3 regions of the Pseudarthrobacter sp. 05T312 genome follow, and region 1 is predicted to be linked to each of the others. Evidence: riboswitches for the same ligand, from Rfam matches in the RefSeq annotation. Region 1 holds a riboswitch; each other region holds the start of a gene.

Region 1 (5,665 bases):
TCCAAGGGTGCCCCGTCCCGGGGGTCGACGAGGACCCGGTAGAACGAGTCCGCCCCGTCGGCGACAAGTTTGCGTGCCATGGACGCCGGGATCGGCCCGAAACCATCCAGTACGCCGGGTTCATCGGTAAGGCCGAGGAGCGCGAACACCGGCACGGTGACCAGCACATCGGCCCGCGGAGCAGGAACCTTCCCGATCCCCGTGAAGCCCTGGGTGCCCGGGGCGGTGCCGGCGGAACCCTCACCCGCCACCTGCACGGCGCCGAGGAGGAGGCTGGCGGCGATGTCCGGCCGGAGCTGGGTGAGGGTGCGGGGTTCGTCGGGGCCCTGGAGTCCGCGGGCGGTGGCGGTGGTGCGGTTCCAGATCGCGCACGCGGTGTCCCCGGGGAGGTAGAGGGAGACCCAGGCCATGCCGTCCTTGTCAGGGGTGTATTCCATCCGGCGGTCAGCTACCCCCTTTGCATGGCGTTTCTCGATCGATTCCGGATGGTGGCGTTCCCGCCACGCCCGGACCTTCGCCCGGAACCGTGACGGAACGAGCTCCCCCGGCGCGGCACCCCGGGCGGGGTGGGGTGCAGCCGGGTCGAAGAAATGCGCCACCAAAAACGCCTCGCCCTCAGGGGTAAGGCCCTCGGTTTCGTCCGCGACAATCCGGGCGTGTTGCCACGACACTTCTCCGGCGGCCAGGGCCTCGGATACCAGCGGCAGGGAGCAGATCCGGCGTGAGTGCTCCACCATTGCCCCCGCTGCGGCGGAGCTGATGGTCAGGACACCCGCGATCTCCTCCACCACCGACATCTGCGCGTAAGTGCGGTCCTGCACCGAGGCATCCGGCGGAGTCATGGCTTCCTGGAACTCAACGGCGTCGGCAGCGTCCTGTGCTTTCACCGCGGCGAGCTGCGCCTCCAGCCGCGCCGCAACCTCCAAGCGCTCCAGCCGGATCTCGTAGCGCCGCTGGAGCACGTCAACACCGGAACCAATGCCGGCGCCGGCAGCCAGGGAAGTATCCTCGACATCAAGCGCATCCAGGGCAGCAACAGAGGCACGAACACCCTCCAACACCACCCCAACACCCCCGCTGATTCCCATACCCACATCATCCAACGAGGCACTGACATTCAAAGTGGGCGCGGTTCACGCTGGCGCCCTGGTAACGGCGCAGGGGGCACCTTATTAAATGAATTCGGCCGCCATTGGGTGGTGACGCCGTTGTCACCACCCAATGGCGGCCGAAGTTTGCCCGGGCACACGCCGGGGACCTCCCCGAAATGGTCCGGGGAGGAACGGGGGAGGGTCAGATGGTGACAGCTCCGTTGGCGGTCTCAAACGTGACCGAGAGGATGCCTGGGGTACCGTGCGGGGCCACCCACTCCACCGCAACGTCCTCAAGCGGCTTCTCCACGGGCTCGCCCAGCCACTCGGTAACGCGCGAGGCGGAACCGGCGATGGTCAGGCAGCTCATTTTGAGGTTGCTCTCGTACGCGTGGGACGGGTGGAGAGAGGGATCGCCCTCCCACTTGAGCATGTAGGGCACCTGGGGATCGGCGATGAGGCCCAGGATGCCAATCTGCTTCCAGACCAGCTCGCGGCCGTCCGGGAACTTGCGGTTGCCGTTCACGGCGGCGCGGCCCAGGCGTTCCTCGAAGGGGGCGAGGTCGTCCACTTCGACGCACCAGCCCATCCAGCCGCCACCGGCAGCGGAGCGGGCACGTACGGCCTGGCCGAACGGTGCCTTGTCCGACGCCGGGTGGTCCAGGACCTCGACGACTTCGAGGTACTTGTGGCCGGCCAGGGGGATGATCATATTCCTGGTTCCGAAGCGGGGGTGGACGCCACCCTTCACTGCCTCAACGCCGAGGGCAGTTGCAATACGTTCGGTAGTGGCCGCGAGGCCATCGTGTTCACAGGCGTAAGAGACGTGATCCATGCGCATGCGAACATCTTGGCACTTTGTGATCGGGCTCTCAGCTAAGGATACCCTTACTGGCATTTCGCGTGGTCTTGCCCCTGTGCAAATGCCCCGGGGCAAGACCATGTTCGTCACAATGCTGTCCACGGCAACCGTCAGGTTCCTAGACTGGGCCCAGGTCATGAGTGCCAGCGCCAAGCCCCGGCTCGCTGGCCGGCAACCCTCCATCCGCGGTGGGGTGCCCCGGGTGAAGACCTGGCTCTCCGGCAACAGCCGGGAGCAAGCGCGGCCCGCACTGCTGGTGAGCATGCCGGGCCCATGTCAAAGGAGATTTGGATGTCCAACGGTTGGTCTTTTGAAACCCGCCAGATCCATGCTGGCCAGGAGGCGGACAGCGCAACAGGGGCCCGCGCCCTGCCTATCTACCAGACCACGTCATTTGTGTTCCCGAGCGCCGAAAGCGCGGCCAACCGCTTCGCCCTGGCCGAACTCGCACCCATCTATACGCGCATCGGCAATCCCACCCAGGATGCCGTCGAGCAACGGATCGCCAGCCTTGAAGGCGGCCTGGCGGCATTGCTGCTGAGTTCGGGGCAGGCTGCGGAGACCTTTGCAGTGCTGAACATCGCTGAGGCAGGCGACCATATCGTGGCCAGCCCCAGCCTTTACGGCGGAACCTACAACCTGTTCGCCCACACCTTGAAGAAGTTCGGCATCTCGGTGACCTTCGTGGCTGATCCTGACAACCTGGACCAGTGGCGCGACGCCGTGCAGCCCAACACCAAGCTTTTCTTCGGTGAAGTGGTGTCCAACCCGCGCCAGGACGTCCTGGATATTGAAGGCATCTCCGAAGTGGCCCACCAGGCCGGCGTGCCCCTCATCGTGGACAACACCCTTTCCACCCCATACCTGATCCGCCCCTTGGAATGGGGCGCGGACATCGTGCTCCACTCGGCCACCAAGTACCTGGGCGGCCACGGCTCGGCCATCGCCGGCGTCATCGTCGATTCCGGCAGGTTCGATTTCGGCAAGGACCCGGAACGGTTCCCCGGCTTCAACACCCCGGACCCCACCTATAACGGCCTGGTCTATGCACGCGACCTTGGCGAAGGCGGCGCGCTCGGCGCCAACCTCTCCTACATCCTCAAGGCCCGGGTGCAGTTGCTGCGCGACCTCGGCTCGGCTGTCTCGCCCTTCAATGCGTTCCTGATTTCCCAGGGCCTGGAGACGTTGAGCCTGCGGGTGGAGCGCCACGTTGCGAACGCCACGGATGTGGCGCGCTGGCTCGAGGCAAGGGACGACGTCGAATCCGTCGCCTACGCGGGGCTGCCGTCCAGCCCGTGGTACGAGCGAGGCCGCAAGTACGGGCCCAAGGGAACGGGCGCCGTCGTCGCCTTCAACCTGGCCGGCGGCGCGGAAGCCGGCAAGCGCTTTGTCGACGCCCTGGAGCTGCACTCGCACGTGGCCAACATCGGCGACGTGCGCTCCCTGGTCATCCATCCGGCGTCGACCACGCACAGCCAGCTCTCACCGGAGCAGCAGGTTGTGGCCGGGGTGCACCCCGGCCTGGTCCGGCTTTCCGTTGGGTTGGAGCACATCGACGACATCCTGGCTGACCTGGAAGCAGGCTTCCGGGCCGCCAAGGGCACCGAAGGGGCTTAAGGAACGACGCCGGCCCCCATGAGAGAGATGCCGGCCCGCCAGTAAGGAGGCCGGCAGGGGGCGCAGCAAGCCGGGAAGTCACAACCAGTCATACTCTTGGCCAGGAGCGGGGGGTGTTTCGTACACTCGAACCAGGTCATGAGTGCCAGTGACAGCCCCGGCTTGCTGGCCGGCAACCCTCCATCCGCGGTGGGGTGCCCCGGGTGAGGACCTGGCCTGCCGGTCAGACGACGGCAGGCAAGCGCGTAGAAGAGGTCTTGCCATGACGGTTACCGTCGCCCGAACCACCATCCCTGAACATGGAATCGTCCGTTACGCCTCCATTGGGGGTCTGGAACTCGAAGCCGGGGGATACCTCCCGGATGTGACCCTGGCCTACGAAACCTGGGGGACGCTCAACGCGGACGCCAGCAATGCCATCCTGATCGAGCACGCTCTGACCGGCAGTACCCATGTGACCCGCGGCGACACCGACGAAGAGGGCTGGTGGGAGCAGCTGGCCGGCCCCGGAGCTCCCGTGGACACGGACCGCTTCTTCGTGGTGTCCATCAACATCGTGGGCGGCTGCTACGGATCCACCGGCCCGTCCTCGCCCGCGCCGGACGGTAAACCCTGGGGCTCCCGGTTTCCCCTGGTCACGCTGCGCGACAGCACCGTTGCCGAAGCCCGGCTCGCGGACCAGCTGGGCATCAAGGACTGGTTCGCAGTCCTCGGCGGATCCATGGGCGGCGCACGGGCCCTGGAATGGGCCGTGACGTACCCGGAACGGGTGCAGCGCTGCGCCGTGATCTCCGTGGGAGCCGCCAGTACTGCCGAGCAGATTGCCTTCGCGCAGGCGCAGACCCTGGCCATCCGGCAGGATCCCCACTTCAACGGCGGAGACTACTACGGCGGTCCGTGTCCGGAGGAGGGGCTGGCCCTCGCCCGCCGGATCGCCCACATCACCTACCGGTCCGCCGCGGAGCTGGAAGGCCGCTTCGGCCGGGAGCCCCAGGCGCCGGAGTCGCCCCTGCAGGGGGAAGTGTTGGCCTCCCGGGGCCGCTACCAGGTGGAAAGCTACCTGGACCACCAGGGCAACAAGCTGGTGAAGCGCTTCGATGCCAACAGCTATATCGCCCTGACCGAGGCGCTGATGAGCCACGATGTCTGCCGGGGACGGGGAACCCTGGCCGAAACCCTGGCCGCCTCCACGGCGCGGTTCTTCGTGGCCGCCGTCGACTCCGACCGGCTCTATTTCCCGGCGCAGTCCCACGAACTGGCCCGGGCCCTGCCCGGGGACGTGGATGTCCATGTCATCCAGGCGCCGATTGGGCACGACGGATTCCTGACCGAAATCGGGCAGCTGGGCGGCCAGCTCCGGAGCAGCTTCCTGGTCTAAACCCCCGGCGAACAGCCGGCAATGTGCATTCCTGCAGATGCCTTCTGCACTAATCGGCGTTGAGGTTGCCCCGCGGGCAGACCATACTCATCGAATCCGGCTTTCGTGGTGTGCATCACATCCGTCTGCCATTGACTGGTCCCCGTGGTGTCGACGACGACGCCGAAGGAGTTCGCATGAGTACGGAAAGCTCCGCCGCAAGGCGTACAGAGGAAACCGACGTCAAGGCCTCAGGCCTGAAGAAAGTGGTGACGGCGTCCATGGCCGGCACGGTCGTGGAGTGGTACGAGTTCTTCCTCTACGCATCGGCCGCCACGCTGGTGTTCGGGAAGGCCTTCTTTCCCAACGCCGGCACCGAACTGGACGGCATCATCGCCGCCTTCCTTACCTATGCCGTCGGTTTCGTTGCCCGTCCCATCGGCGGCATCGTCTTTGGCCACTTCGGAGATAAGTTCGGCCGGAAGCAGCTCCTGCAGCTGAGCATCATCCTGGTGGGGGTCTCGACCTTCCTCATGGGCTGCCTGCCCACTTTCGGGCAGATCGGCTACTGGGCGCCCACGCTGCTGGTCTTCCTCCGGTTCGCCCAGGGCTTTGCCGTGGGCGGGGAGTGGGGCGGCGCGGTACTCCTCGTCGCCGAGCACAGCCCCAGCAAGTCCCGCGGCTTCTGGGCCAGCTGGCCGCAGTCGGCGGTGCCGCTGGGCAACCTGCTCGCCACGG
Region 2 (5,665 bases), on a different contig from region 1:
TGTCCACTTCCACCGGTCCCGCCTGCCTGGTTCCGTCCAACACCTTCCGCAAGGCCCAACTCCGCTCTGTATCGGGTGAATGATCGCCAGGGCCCGCCTCGCGGACCCAGTCGACATAACCGCCTCCCGCGGGCAAATATTCCCCAAAAGTGCAAGACTAGGACCGACTCCGCCGCTCGCCGCGGCTCGTCCATCCAGGAGGAAATCCATGTCCTTTGTCCGCACGCTCGCCAGGCCTATGCTCGCCTCCAGTTTTGTTCTTGCCGGACTGGACAAGCTCAAGAACTCCGATGACACCGCCCAGCAGCTCTCGCCGCTTCTGCGCAAGGCTGCAGCCTCGCTTCCCTTCCAGACGAGCGAGAAGACCCTGGCCCGCGTCATCGGCGGTACCCAGGTGGGCGCCGGTGTCCTGTTCGGCCTTGGCAAGTTTTCCCGGCTCTCCGCCGGCCTGCTCACCGTCGTCTCCCTCCTGAACACCTTTGTGGAATGGCGCAGCGCGGACATCAGCAGCAAGGAGGGGCGCGAAAACCGCAGGAACCAGCTGCTCAAGAACCTTTCCCTGAGCGGGGGTGCCCTGCTCGCCTCCGTGGATACGGCCGGCAAGCCCGGGCTGGCCTGGCGCGCCGAGCACCTTGCCGCCGACGCGCGACGGAACGCCTCGCACCTGGCCGCCGACGCCCGCAGGACCACCACCAAGAAGCTGAACAAGGCGGACAAGGCTGTACGCCGCGCCGTCGAAAACGCCGCGGGAGCCTAGGCACGAATGACCGCAGCAGCTGCCACCCGGGAATCCGGAACACCTGTCCAGTACTGGGCCGCGCCTTTTGCGTCCCGGCCCGTCAATGCAACCGTGACGGTCCCCGGATCGAAGTCCCTGACCAACAGGTACCTGGTCCTGGCCGCCCTCGCGGACGGACCATCGCGTCTTCGGGCGCCCCTGCACTCCAGGGACTCCGCGCTGATGATCGATGCGCTGAGGCAGCTCGGCGCCACCATCACCGAAGTGCCCGGCGACGGCGACTTTGGGCCTGACCTGGAGGTTGTTCCGATCCCGGCGTCAGCGGTTCCATCCACCCCCAGGATCGACTGCGGGCTGGCCGGCACCGTCATGCGGTTCGTCCCACCGCTTGCGGCGCTCCGCAGCGGCGCCAGCGTCTTCGACGGCGACCCGCACGCCCGGAAGCGTCCGATGGGGACCATCATCGAGGCCCTCAAAGCCTTGGGCGTCGCGGTTTCCGCCGAGGACGGGGCCACGCCGTCGTCCCTTCCATTCGTGGTGGAAGGGACCGGCGCAGTCCGGGGCGGTCACCTGGTGATTGATGCCAGCGCCTCCTCGCAGTTTGTCTCCGCCCTCCTGCTGGTGGGAGCAAGGTTCGACGACGGCCTGCACCTTGAGCACGTCGGGAAGCCGGTGCCAAGCCTGGACCACATCAACATGACGGTGGCCGTCCTCCGCGGCGCCGGCGTGTCCGTGGACGATTCGGTCCCCAACCACTGGGTGGTGGCGCCCGGACCCATCCGGGCCTTCGACCAAAGAATCGAACAGGACCTCTCCAACGCCGGGCCCTTCCTGGCAGCGGCCCTGGCCTCGCAGGGCACGGTCCGCATCCCCAACTGGCCCACGGAAACGCAGCAGGTGGGCGACCTCTGGCGCGGGATCCTCGCCCGGATGGGAGCCACGGTCACCCTTGAGGACGGAATCCTGACCGTCACCGGCGGCCCCGAAATCAAGGGCGGCGACTTTGCCGACACCAGCGAGTTGGCTCCTACGGTCGCGGCACTCTGCGCCCTTGCCACGGGGCCTTCCCGGCTCAGCGGGATCGCCCACCTTCGCGGGCATGAGACTGACCGGCTCGCGGCCCTGGTCGCGGAAATCAACCGGCTCGGCGGCGACGCCGAGGAAACCAGCGACGGCCTGGTCATCCGGCCCGCGCCGCTGCACGCCGGCGTCGTCCACAGCTACGCCGACCACCGCATGGCCACCGCCGGGGCAATCCTGGGTCTCTCGGTAAGCGGCGTCCAGGTGGAGGACATCGCCACTACCGCCAAGACCATGCCCGACTTCCCGCAGCTGTGGGCCGGCATGCTGGCCCAGTCCGCTCCCGGGGCACCGCGGCCGGAAGGGCGTGGCAGTGGCGCGGAGCACTGACTCCTGGGACGAATCCGACGTCCGGATCCGCCCCAGCAAGAAAGGTTCCCGCCCGCGCACCAAGGACCGGCCCAGCCACGACGACGCCGAGACCGGGCGGATCATTACGGTTGACCGTGGCCGGTACACGGCAGTGGTGGGCGAGGACTCGGACAACGAGCGCATCGTCATCGCAGCGCGTGCCCGCGAACTCCGCCGGTCACCGGTTGTCGCCGGTGACTTCGTCTCGCTTGTGGGCGACGTGTCCGGCGCGCCGGACACGCTTGCCCGCCTGGTGAAAATCCAGGACCGCCACACCCTCCTGCGCCGTAGCGCCGACGACACCGACCCCATCGAGCGGGCCGTGGTGGCCAACGCAGACCAGCTGGTAATCGTGGTGGCGGCCGCCAACCCGGAGCCCCGCACCGGGTTCATCGACCGCGCCCTCGTGGCAGCCTACGACGCCGGGATCGAACCGATCCTGCTGGTCACCAAGGCCGACGTCAAGGACCCGGCCGGGTTGCTGTCCAATTACACGCACTTGGAATTTCCGGTAATCATCAGCCGGACAGCGGACGCGCAGGCGTCCGGAATCGATGCACGGTCCGACGACGGCCTCTCCGCCCGGCTGGACAGCGCCGCGGTGGCAGCCCTTCGCGCCCACCTCGACGGCAAGGTCACCGTGATGCTCGGGCACTCCGGTGTGGGAAAGTCCACCATGGTGAACGCCCTGACCGGCGCCGAGCGGGCGACGGGCGGAGTGAATGCGGTCACGGGGCGTGGCCGCCACACGTCGTCGTCAGCCCTGGCCCTGCGCCTGGCTGACGCGCCGGCCGGCAGCTGGATCATCGACACCCCCGGTATCCGATCCTTCGGACTGGCGCACGTGGACCCGGACCGGATCCTGCGCTCATTCCCGGACCTCTCCCCCGGGATCGAAAACTGTGAACGCGGCTGCAAGCACACTGCAACGGCGGTGGACTGCGGGCTCGATGACTGGGTGGCGGGCGGCCACGCAGGTCCCACGGGCCCGGCACGCCTCGCATCGCTCCGGCGCCTGCTTGGGGCTGATCCGCGCATGGAAGCGCAGGAAACCAAGGAGCTTGGCAGCGTCAACTGACGCGTTCTCCCGGCAGATGCGTCCGCAGACGGTAGTTTGTAACCATGATCCAACCCGCTTCGAGCTACAACGATGACCTGCGCCTGGCCCATGTCCTGGCCGACTCCGTGGATGACCAGACCATGAGCCGCTTCAAGGCCCTTGACCTCCACGTTGAGACCAAGCCGGACCTGACGCCCGTCACCGACGCCGACAAGGCAGCCGAGGAAGCCATCCGGGGCCAGCTCTCCCGTTCCCGGCCCCGCGATGCCGTCCTCGGCGAGGAATTCGGCAGCACCGGGCACGGTTCGCGGCGCTGGATCATCGATCCCATCGACGGGACCAAGAATTTTGTCCGCGGGGTGCCGGTCTGGGCCACGCTGATCGCCCTGGTGGACGAAGGCGAACCCGTGGTGGGCGTGGTCAGCGCACCGGCCCTCGGCAAGCGCTGGTGGGCGGCAAAGGGCATGGGCGCGTACATGGGCAGGTCCCTGGCCGCTGCCACCCGCCTCCGCGTGTCCAACGTCTCGACCCTCTCCGACGCTTCCCTCTCCTACTCAAGCCTCAGCGGCTGGAAGGAACGCGGAAACCTCAACGAGTTCCTCGGGCTGACCGAGGACGTCTGGCGTACCCGGGCCTATGGCGACTTCTGGTCCTACTGCATGGTGGCAGAGGGCTCCGTGGACATCGCCTGCGAACCGGAGCTCAACCTCTACGACATGGCTGCGCTGGTGCCGATCGTGGTTGAGGCGGGCGGCCGGTTCACCTCCCTGGAAGGCGAAGACGGACCGTTCGGAGGGAACGCACTGGCCACCAACTCGATCCTGCACTCCGAGGTGCTGCACCGCCTCAACCCGTATCTGGACGATCTGCTGTAACTGCCACGGTTCTGCCCCTTAGGCGAATATTGCGACGCCGGACACCTCCAGACGGGGGTGTCCGGCGTCGTTTATTCGATATTGCGTAACAAAGCCCTTAACAATTGCCGCGGCTTCAATCCTGGCCGCCCCATGTCCTACGCTTTTATGCAGGTCACGAGTGCCAGCGCAAAACCCCGGTTTGCTGGCCGGCAACCCTCCATTCGCGGCGGGGTGCCCCGGGTGACGACCAGGCCGGTCCGGAGTGGATGCGGCAAGCGCGGATTCCCTATGCCGGAGTCCTGTATCCAAGTGAGGTCTCTGTGACAACTGCCACCGTCTCCCCCCAGCCCGCCATTGCCGGATCCGGCACTCCCGGCGATCGCCACGCCGCTGCCCGCCGTCCCCTCGCTGCCGTCACAGGCGCCGAAATCCAGGCACCGCTGATTTCCGGGGGCCACATCCGGTACGCGAACCTTGACTACGGCGCATCGGCTCCGGCGCTCTCCGTGGTCTCCGCCTACCTGAACGAGATCCTGCCCTACTACGCCAGTGTCCACCGCGGTGCCGGCTACGCGTCCCAAATCAGCACGTCCGTTTACGAGAACGCCCGCAGCATTGTCCGGGACTTCGTGGGCGGCCGGCAGGATGATTCGGTCATTTTCACCCGCAACACCACCGACTCACTGAACCTCCTGGCCGGCTGCCTGCCTGCCACCGGCGGCCGGCATGACGGCGAAGTCCTCTACCTGGACATCGAACACCATGCCAACCTCCTGCCATGGCAGGGCGTTCCGCACCGCAGCATCGTTGCCGCCGACACCATCACCGGCACCCTTGACGCCGTCCGGACCGAACTGGAGCAGGGCGGCGTCAGCCTGCTGGCCGTTACCGGCGCCTCCAACGTCACCGGCGAGATTCTTCCCATCCGCGCCCTGGCCGCGCTGGCCCACCAGCACGGCGCGCGGATCGTGGTGGACGCGGCCCAGCTCGCGCCGCACCGCCGGGTGGACATCAGCGCGGACGACGTCGACTACCTCGCCTTTTCCGGCCACAAGCTGTACGCGCCGTTCGGCGCGGGTGTCCTGGTGGGCCGTCCCGACTGGCTGGACAGCGGCGTCCCCCACCTCGCCGGCGGCGGCGCCGTCAAGGAAGCACGGCTCGACGGCGTCAGCTGGGCCACTGGCCCGGCCCGCCACGAGGGGGGCTCGCCGAACGTCCTCGGCGCCGCCACCCTGGCCCGCGCCACCCAGGTCATCGCCGAACTCGACCAGGACCGGTGGCACGCCCACGAATCCGCCATCCGTTCCTTCCTGGTGGAGGGCCTGCAGGACATCGACGGCGTCACCGTCCACCAGATCTTCAAGGACACCAACCCGGAAACGGACACCATCGGCGTGGTCAACTTCTCGGTGGAGGGCTACGACGCAGGACTGGTGGCCGCTTACCTTTCCGCAGAGCACGGGGTGGGCCTGCGCGACGGACGCTTCTGCGCCCATCCCCTGCTGAAGCGCCTGGGCCTGCCTTCCGGCTCCCTCCGGGCGAGTTTCGGCGTGGGCTCGCGGCTGGAGGATGCCGAAC
Region 3 (5,665 bases), on a different contig from region 1:
TCCGTCGGAAGCCAGCCTGGGAGCACGGAAGCCGTAGCCCGCGGCCGACGGACCGCCCACCGAATTGCTCCAGGGCGACAAATCCTCCAGCAGTTGCTCCACGGGGCTGCTCCCGTGAGGTGTGGAGCTGGCGGCTACCCCGCCAACTCCCAGCCCCATTCCGGCCACCAGCACAAGCCCCAGCGTGGTGGGACGGTGCCTGCGGCGGCGGCGGGCCAGTTCATCGGCGGGAGGCTCATCGTCCTGCCCAACTTCACGTTCTCCGGCTGCGGCATCTGGCGCGCCGCCGGGTACGGGGCCCTCCCCGAGGATGGGCCCGGCTGCCGTGAGCAGTGCAGCGAGCTCCCCGATGGGCTCGGGCGTGGGCACGGACGCCAGGGCGCCCAGCGAATGGAGGGCCCCGCGAAGGTCCGCATCCAGTTCGAAGCCGACGTCCTGCAGCATGTCGTCGACAAGGGCGGCAAGGTTATCCTGGGCAGGCGTCATGGCGCGAGGTACTCCTTCACTGCGGCAAGTTCCCGGAGTTTCAGCAATGCGCGCCGCTGCAGCTGCTTCACCGAACCAGCGCTCTTTTCCATGGTCTCCGCCGTCTGTTCCACCGTGAGGCCGGCCACCAGGCGCAGGGACAGAACGTCCCGCTGGTCCTGGGGCAGCCCGTCCAACAGCCTGAGGACTTCCCGGGGTTCGATGCGCTGCAGGGCTTCCTTCTCCGCCGACGTGTCCTGGCGCTGGTCGAGCTCGGGCTCGAAGGACAGCTTGACCGGAGTCCGGCTCTGGCGGCGGTGGTCATCCACCATCCGGGCGTGGGCAACAGAGAAGATGAAGGTCCGCAGCCCCGACTCCCCTCCCCGCACGGTACCGAGACGTGGCAGCACGGACAGGAACACTTCCTGCATGGCGGCCTCCGGATCCTCGACTCCCCGGGCCGTGAGATAGCCCAGAACCTGTGATGCGTACGTCTTATAAACCAGGCTGAAGGCAGCGGTCCCGGAAACTGGCTGGTCCGGGGCCTCGTCTGTCTGTGCATCGGTCACTGACGTGGTGCTTTCCGTCAAGAAGGGTGGTGGCAGGGCAGCGTTCAGTACATCCGGAACGCTGCCCTCACTTTACCCGCCAGTAACCGCACAGCCCGAAGCGCCACGGCCGGGGCCAGTGACGGGCGAAGCCTGGGCAGCCACCCTTGCGGAAAGATAAAAGAGCCGGCCTGGAACGTGATGGGGGACAGGTTCCAGGCCGGCGCTTCATAGAGGTAATCGCTCCGGCTGCCCGGGGGGTTACGCCTTTTCAAAAAAAGTTCGAAATCTTTTTCAGCGGGTTGCTGTCCTGGTCCAACGGGGCACACTGGCGTGCCTGCGGGGTGCCCCTGCCAGCACGAAGGCGTGCACCAGGGCGGGCGTGCGCTCCTCGCCGCATACGGGTACGACGGCGGCGGGCAGCTCCGCCGGCAAGGCGGCAGCAGCTGCTGCGGGTACGGGCGCGGGACGGGAGACGGCCCCGGCGGGACAGAGGTCGGTCACCAGGCCGGTTCCGGCACATTCGCGAACCGCGGCTATCCCCGCCACCACGGCGGCTTTGTCCTCAAAAGGGCCGGAGACGGCGATCACGGCCCCGTCCGGAGCCAGGAGCCGGAACCGGAAAAACGAATCAGCGTCGACGAAGGCTTCAAATTTTCCGGCCATGACGATCCTTCCTTGGGCACCAGGTGGTACAGACGAGTCTGGCGGCGGCACCGGAAGCCTCACAAGACCGCGCGCGTTAAGCCTGTGTAAATTCGTTTTCCGCCACCAAAAACATGCGGCAGGCCACCTGCAATAGGTGGCCTGCCGCCGTCGTCATCCCCCCGTTCCGGGAGGAGTCGTCAGTCGTTGATGAGGTCGTTCACCACGATGGTCTGGTCCCGGTCCGGGCCAACGCCGATGGCGGAGAACCGGGTTCCGGAAAGCTTCTCCAGCGCCAGGACGTAATTGCGCGCGTTCTCCGGCAGGTCCGCCAGCGTCCGGGCTCCGGTGATGTCTTCGGTCCACCCGTCGAAGTACTCGAAGATGGGCTTCGCGTGGTGGAACTCGGTCTGCGTCATGGGCATCTCGTCATGCCGCACGCCGTCGACGTCGTAGGCGACACATACCGGGATCTGCTCGATGCCGGTGAGGACGTCCAGCTTGGTGACGAAGTAGTCCGTGAAGCCGTTGACGCGGGAGGCGTGGCGGGCCAGGACCGCGTCGTACCAGCCACAGCGGCGGGGACGGCCGGTGTTGACGCCGAATTCGCCGCCGGTCTTCTGCAGGTAGACGCCCATCTCATCGAAGAGCTCCGTGGGGAACGGGCCGGCACCAACGCGGGTGGTGTAGGCCTTGATGATGCCGATGGAGCGGGAGATCCGCGTGGGGCCGATGCCGGAGCCCACCGAGGCGCCGCCGGCGGTGGGGTTGGAGGAGGTCACGAACGGGTAGGTGCCGTGGTCCACGTCCAGGAATGTTGCCTGGCCGCCCTCCATCAGGACTACCTTGCCCTCGTCCAGCGCGGAGTTCAGGACCAGGGTGCTGTCGATGACCAACGGGCGGAGCCGCTCGGCGAAGGACAGGAAGTACTCCACGATCTCGTCCACCACCACACCGCGGCGGTTGTAGACCTTGACCAGGAGTTCGTTCTTCTGCCGCAGCGAGCCTTCCACCTTCTGGCGGAGAATCGATTCGTCGAAGACATCCTGGACGCGGATGCCCAGCCGGGCCACCTTGTCCATGTAGGCGGGACCGATGCCGCGGCCGGTGGTGCCAATGGCCCGGCTGCCCAGGAAGCGTTCGGTCACCTTGTCCAGCACCTGGTGGTAGGGCGCCACCAGGTGGGCGTTGGCGGAGACCCGCAGCTTTGAGGTGTCGGCGCCGCGCGCCTGGAGTCCGTCGATTTCCTGGAAGAGGGCCTCCAGGTTCACCACGCAGCCGTTGCCGATGACGGGAACGGCGTTGGGGCTAAGAATGCCTGCCGGCAGAAGTTTGAGTTCGTACTTTTCACCGCCTACGACGACGGTGTGCCCGGCGTTGTTGCCGCCGTTGGGCTTGACGACGTAGTCAACACGGCCGCCCAGCAGGTCGGTGGCCTTGCCTTTTCCTTCGTCGCCCCACTGGGCTCCTACGATCACAATTGCTGGCATGGGATCCTCCCCCATTCGTTCGGGCCGCCCGGGCCCGGCCACCAGGTGGCAGGCCCATGCAGCGCCGTTCATGAGAATGCCCCGAACAGACCGGCCTTCGCACAGCCGCAGCACGGCGCAACGAAGCAAGAGTTCCGGGGCTCTTACCACCCAAGTTTAGCCGATAGGGCACTTTGTCCACTGTTGTGGCCCGCCGCGGCCGTGGAGGTCAGCGTGGTGACGGTCTGCTTGATCAGGTAGCCGTTGCTGCGCTGCCCGAGTGCATAGCAGGGAAGCCGCCCGCAAGGAGCCGCGACATAAAGCGGCGCAGACTTGCCCCAAGGCGGGTCTCTCCATTTATCTGAGAGTGAACCATCCGGAGCGGCCGAGAGACCTGGCTCGATGACGCCGCAGCAACCACGGTCCAGCAGGATTCCTGCGGGCCGAAGGTGCTACTGCCAGGACCGATGGAAAGGAAGATTCCAGCATGCCCCTGAACACCGACCACATCCGCGTCACCCACGCCGGATCGTTGCCCCGCACCCCTGAACTCATCGCCGCCAATGCCGCCAAGGAAACCGATGGCATCACCCCGGAATTCCTGGACCTCCTTGAAACCTCCGTGGTGGATGTGGTCCAGCGCCAGAAGGACCTCGGCATCGACATTCCCAACGACGGCGAATACGGGCACACGATGGCCAACTCCGTGGACTACGGTGCCTGGTGGAACTACTCCTTCGCACGGCTGGGCGGCCTGGAGCCAACCAACGTGGACCGCTGGGCCGATGCCCAGGTGCACCGCTCCTCCCCCGGCAACATTGTCCTGACTTCCTTCCCCGACCGGCGCGACCGGCAGGCGTTCAACGAGGCCTACAACGACCCCTCCTCGGGCATCCTGTCCCACCGCAAGAGCGTGACCCAGCCCAAGATCGCCGGACCCCTGACCTACACGGGCCAGGACCTGGTGGCATCGGACATCAAGAACCTGAAGACCGGCCTCGCCGCCGCCGGGTTGTCCGACGGCTTCGTAGCATCCCTCTCTCCCGGCTCCTGCGCCCGCGTGGCCAACGAGTACTACAAGTCGGATGAGGAACTTGTCTACGCCTGCGCCGATGCCATGCGGGAGGAATACAAGGCCATCGTCGACGCCGGCCTCACGGTGCAGCTCGACGATCCGTCCCTCGCCGAGAGCTGGGACCAGATCAATCCCGAGCCCAGCCTGGAGGACTACCTGAAGTTCATCCAGCTGCGCGTGGAGGCCACCAACTGGGCCCTCCGCGACCTGCCGCAGGAACAGATCCGGCTGCACGTCTGCTGGGGTTCCTGGCACGGCCCGCACACCACGGACATCCCGTTCGCCGACATCATCGGCTCGGTGCTGCAGGTCAACGCCGGCGCTTACTCCTTCGAGGCAGCCAACGTCCGCCACGAACACGAATGGCGCGTATGGGAGGACACCAAGCTCCCCGAGGGCAAAATCATCATCCCGGGCGTCGTGTCCCATGCCACCAACGTGGTGGAACACCCTGACCTCGTTGCCGACCGCATCGTCCGTTTTGCCGACGTCGTGGGCCGCGAAAACGTCATCGCCTCCACCGACTGCGGCCTGGGCGGCAGGGTGCACCCCCAGATCGCCTTCGCCAAGCTGGAGGCCCTCGGCGAGGGCGCCCGCCGCGCCACCAGCCGCCTCTGGTAGCTGCAAGAGGCGAAGCGGGAACCCGCCGGTTCCGTGTTCCGCCGTGGCGGATTCGCGGGACCGGCGTTTCCGTTCCCGGGGGCTTGGTAAACTGGACAAGGCCGACCCGGAGTTGGCCCACCCCAATCAACCGCCGCTGAGGTGTCGCGCCCCCGCGTGCCCATTTCCGTGGCGGCAGCAACGCCAATCCCCGCAGGAGACCCAGCACTTCATGACAGCCCTGGCCCCAGAAACATTCCACGAACAGCTCATGAGCCGCCGCTACGAACCCAGCGTTGCAGCCGTCAACGAACTGTGTGATTCCCTGCAGGAGGCCAAGCCCGGAACCGTGGTGCCCTATGTGGACCCGATGCATGACGTCGACGAATGCCGCATCATCAGCCTGTTCTCCAACATCGGCGAGGCGGACCCGTCCGGATTCATCACGGCCGGTGACCAGGACGCGGCTACCCGCATGCTGGGGCTCCAGTGGAAGCTGGGCCTGCGCCCCGAGTTCGTGATGCCGTGGAACGTCCACCCCTGGCACGTCACCGGCGAAGCCAACGGCAAGTTCACCCCGGACCAGATCCAGGCAGGCCTGAAGCCGCTGCTGAAGTTCCTGGCCCTGGTGCCCCGCGCCTCGGTCATCGTGGCGCATGGAACCGAAGCCAACCGGTTGGCCAATGCACTCCTGAAGACCGAAGTTCCGCTGCTGTGGCGCCGCGGCCTGAAGACCTACAAGGTGCGTTCCCTCAGCGGCCGTGCGTTCGCCGGTTCCCCCGCGCGCCAGGAGGAGTACCTCGAGGACATGCGCGCGGCCTACGCCGACGCCATGGCCCGCACAGGCATCGCCCGTAAAGCCT

What was found. Region 1 has a riboswitch for S-adenosylmethionine ahead of AC1DIP_RS14145 (bifunctional o-acetylhomoserine/o-acetylserine sulfhydrylase). Riboswitches for the same ligand answer to the same signal wherever they lie in the genome.
Region 2: it holds a riboswitch for S-adenosylmethionine, as region 1 does, so the genes downstream of both, AC1DIP_RS03970 (aminotransferase class V-fold PLP-dependent enzyme) here and AC1DIP_RS14145 (bifunctional o-acetylhomoserine/o-acetylserine sulfhydrylase) in region 1, are expected to answer to the same signal.
Region 3: it holds a riboswitch for S-adenosylmethionine, as region 1 does, so the genes downstream of both, AC1DIP_RS11695 (cobalamin-independent methionine synthase II family protein) here and AC1DIP_RS14145 (bifunctional o-acetylhomoserine/o-acetylserine sulfhydrylase) in region 1, are expected to answer to the same signal.

Annotation. Positions count from the first base shown of each region.
Region 1 is NZ_JBFTLY010000010.1:96,261-101,925, reverse strand. It holds gene AC1DIP_RS14155 (HNH endonuclease signature motif containing protein) at 1-1,088, opposite strand, end outside; gene AC1DIP_RS14150 (VOC family protein) at 1,294-1,926, opposite strand; SAM riboswitch class IV at 2,086-2,200, shown strand; gene AC1DIP_RS14145 (bifunctional o-acetylhomoserine/o-acetylserine sulfhydrylase) at 2,245-3,570, shown strand; SAM riboswitch class IV at 3,705-3,820, shown strand; gene metX (homoserine O-acetyltransferase MetX) at 3,833-4,948, shown strand; gene AC1DIP_RS14135 (MFS transporter) at 5,125-5,665, shown strand, end outside.
Region 2 is NZ_JBFTLY010000001.1:804,328-809,992, reverse strand. It holds gene AC1DIP_RS03990 (DoxX family membrane protein) at 209-757, shown strand; gene aroA (3-phosphoshikimate 1-carboxyvinyltransferase) at 764-2,149, shown strand; gene rsgA (ribosome small subunit-dependent GTPase A) at 2,133-3,248, shown strand; gene hisN (histidinol-phosphatase) at 3,293-4,105, shown strand; SAM riboswitch class IV at 4,258-4,371, shown strand; gene AC1DIP_RS03970 (aminotransferase class V-fold PLP-dependent enzyme) at 4,408-5,665, shown strand, end outside.
Region 3 is NZ_JBFTLY010000007.1:96,524-102,188, forward strand. It holds gene AC1DIP_RS11675 (hypothetical protein) at 1-486, opposite strand, end outside; gene AC1DIP_RS11680 (RNA polymerase sigma factor) at 483-1,034, opposite strand; gene AC1DIP_RS11685 (DUF1508 domain-containing protein) at 1,308-1,679, opposite strand; gene AC1DIP_RS11690 (adenylosuccinate synthase) at 1,859-3,148, opposite strand; SAM riboswitch class I at 3,497-3,601, shown strand; gene AC1DIP_RS11695 (cobalamin-independent methionine synthase II family protein) at 3,615-4,823, shown strand; gene AC1DIP_RS11700 (uracil-DNA glycosylase family protein) at 5,035-5,665, shown strand, end outside.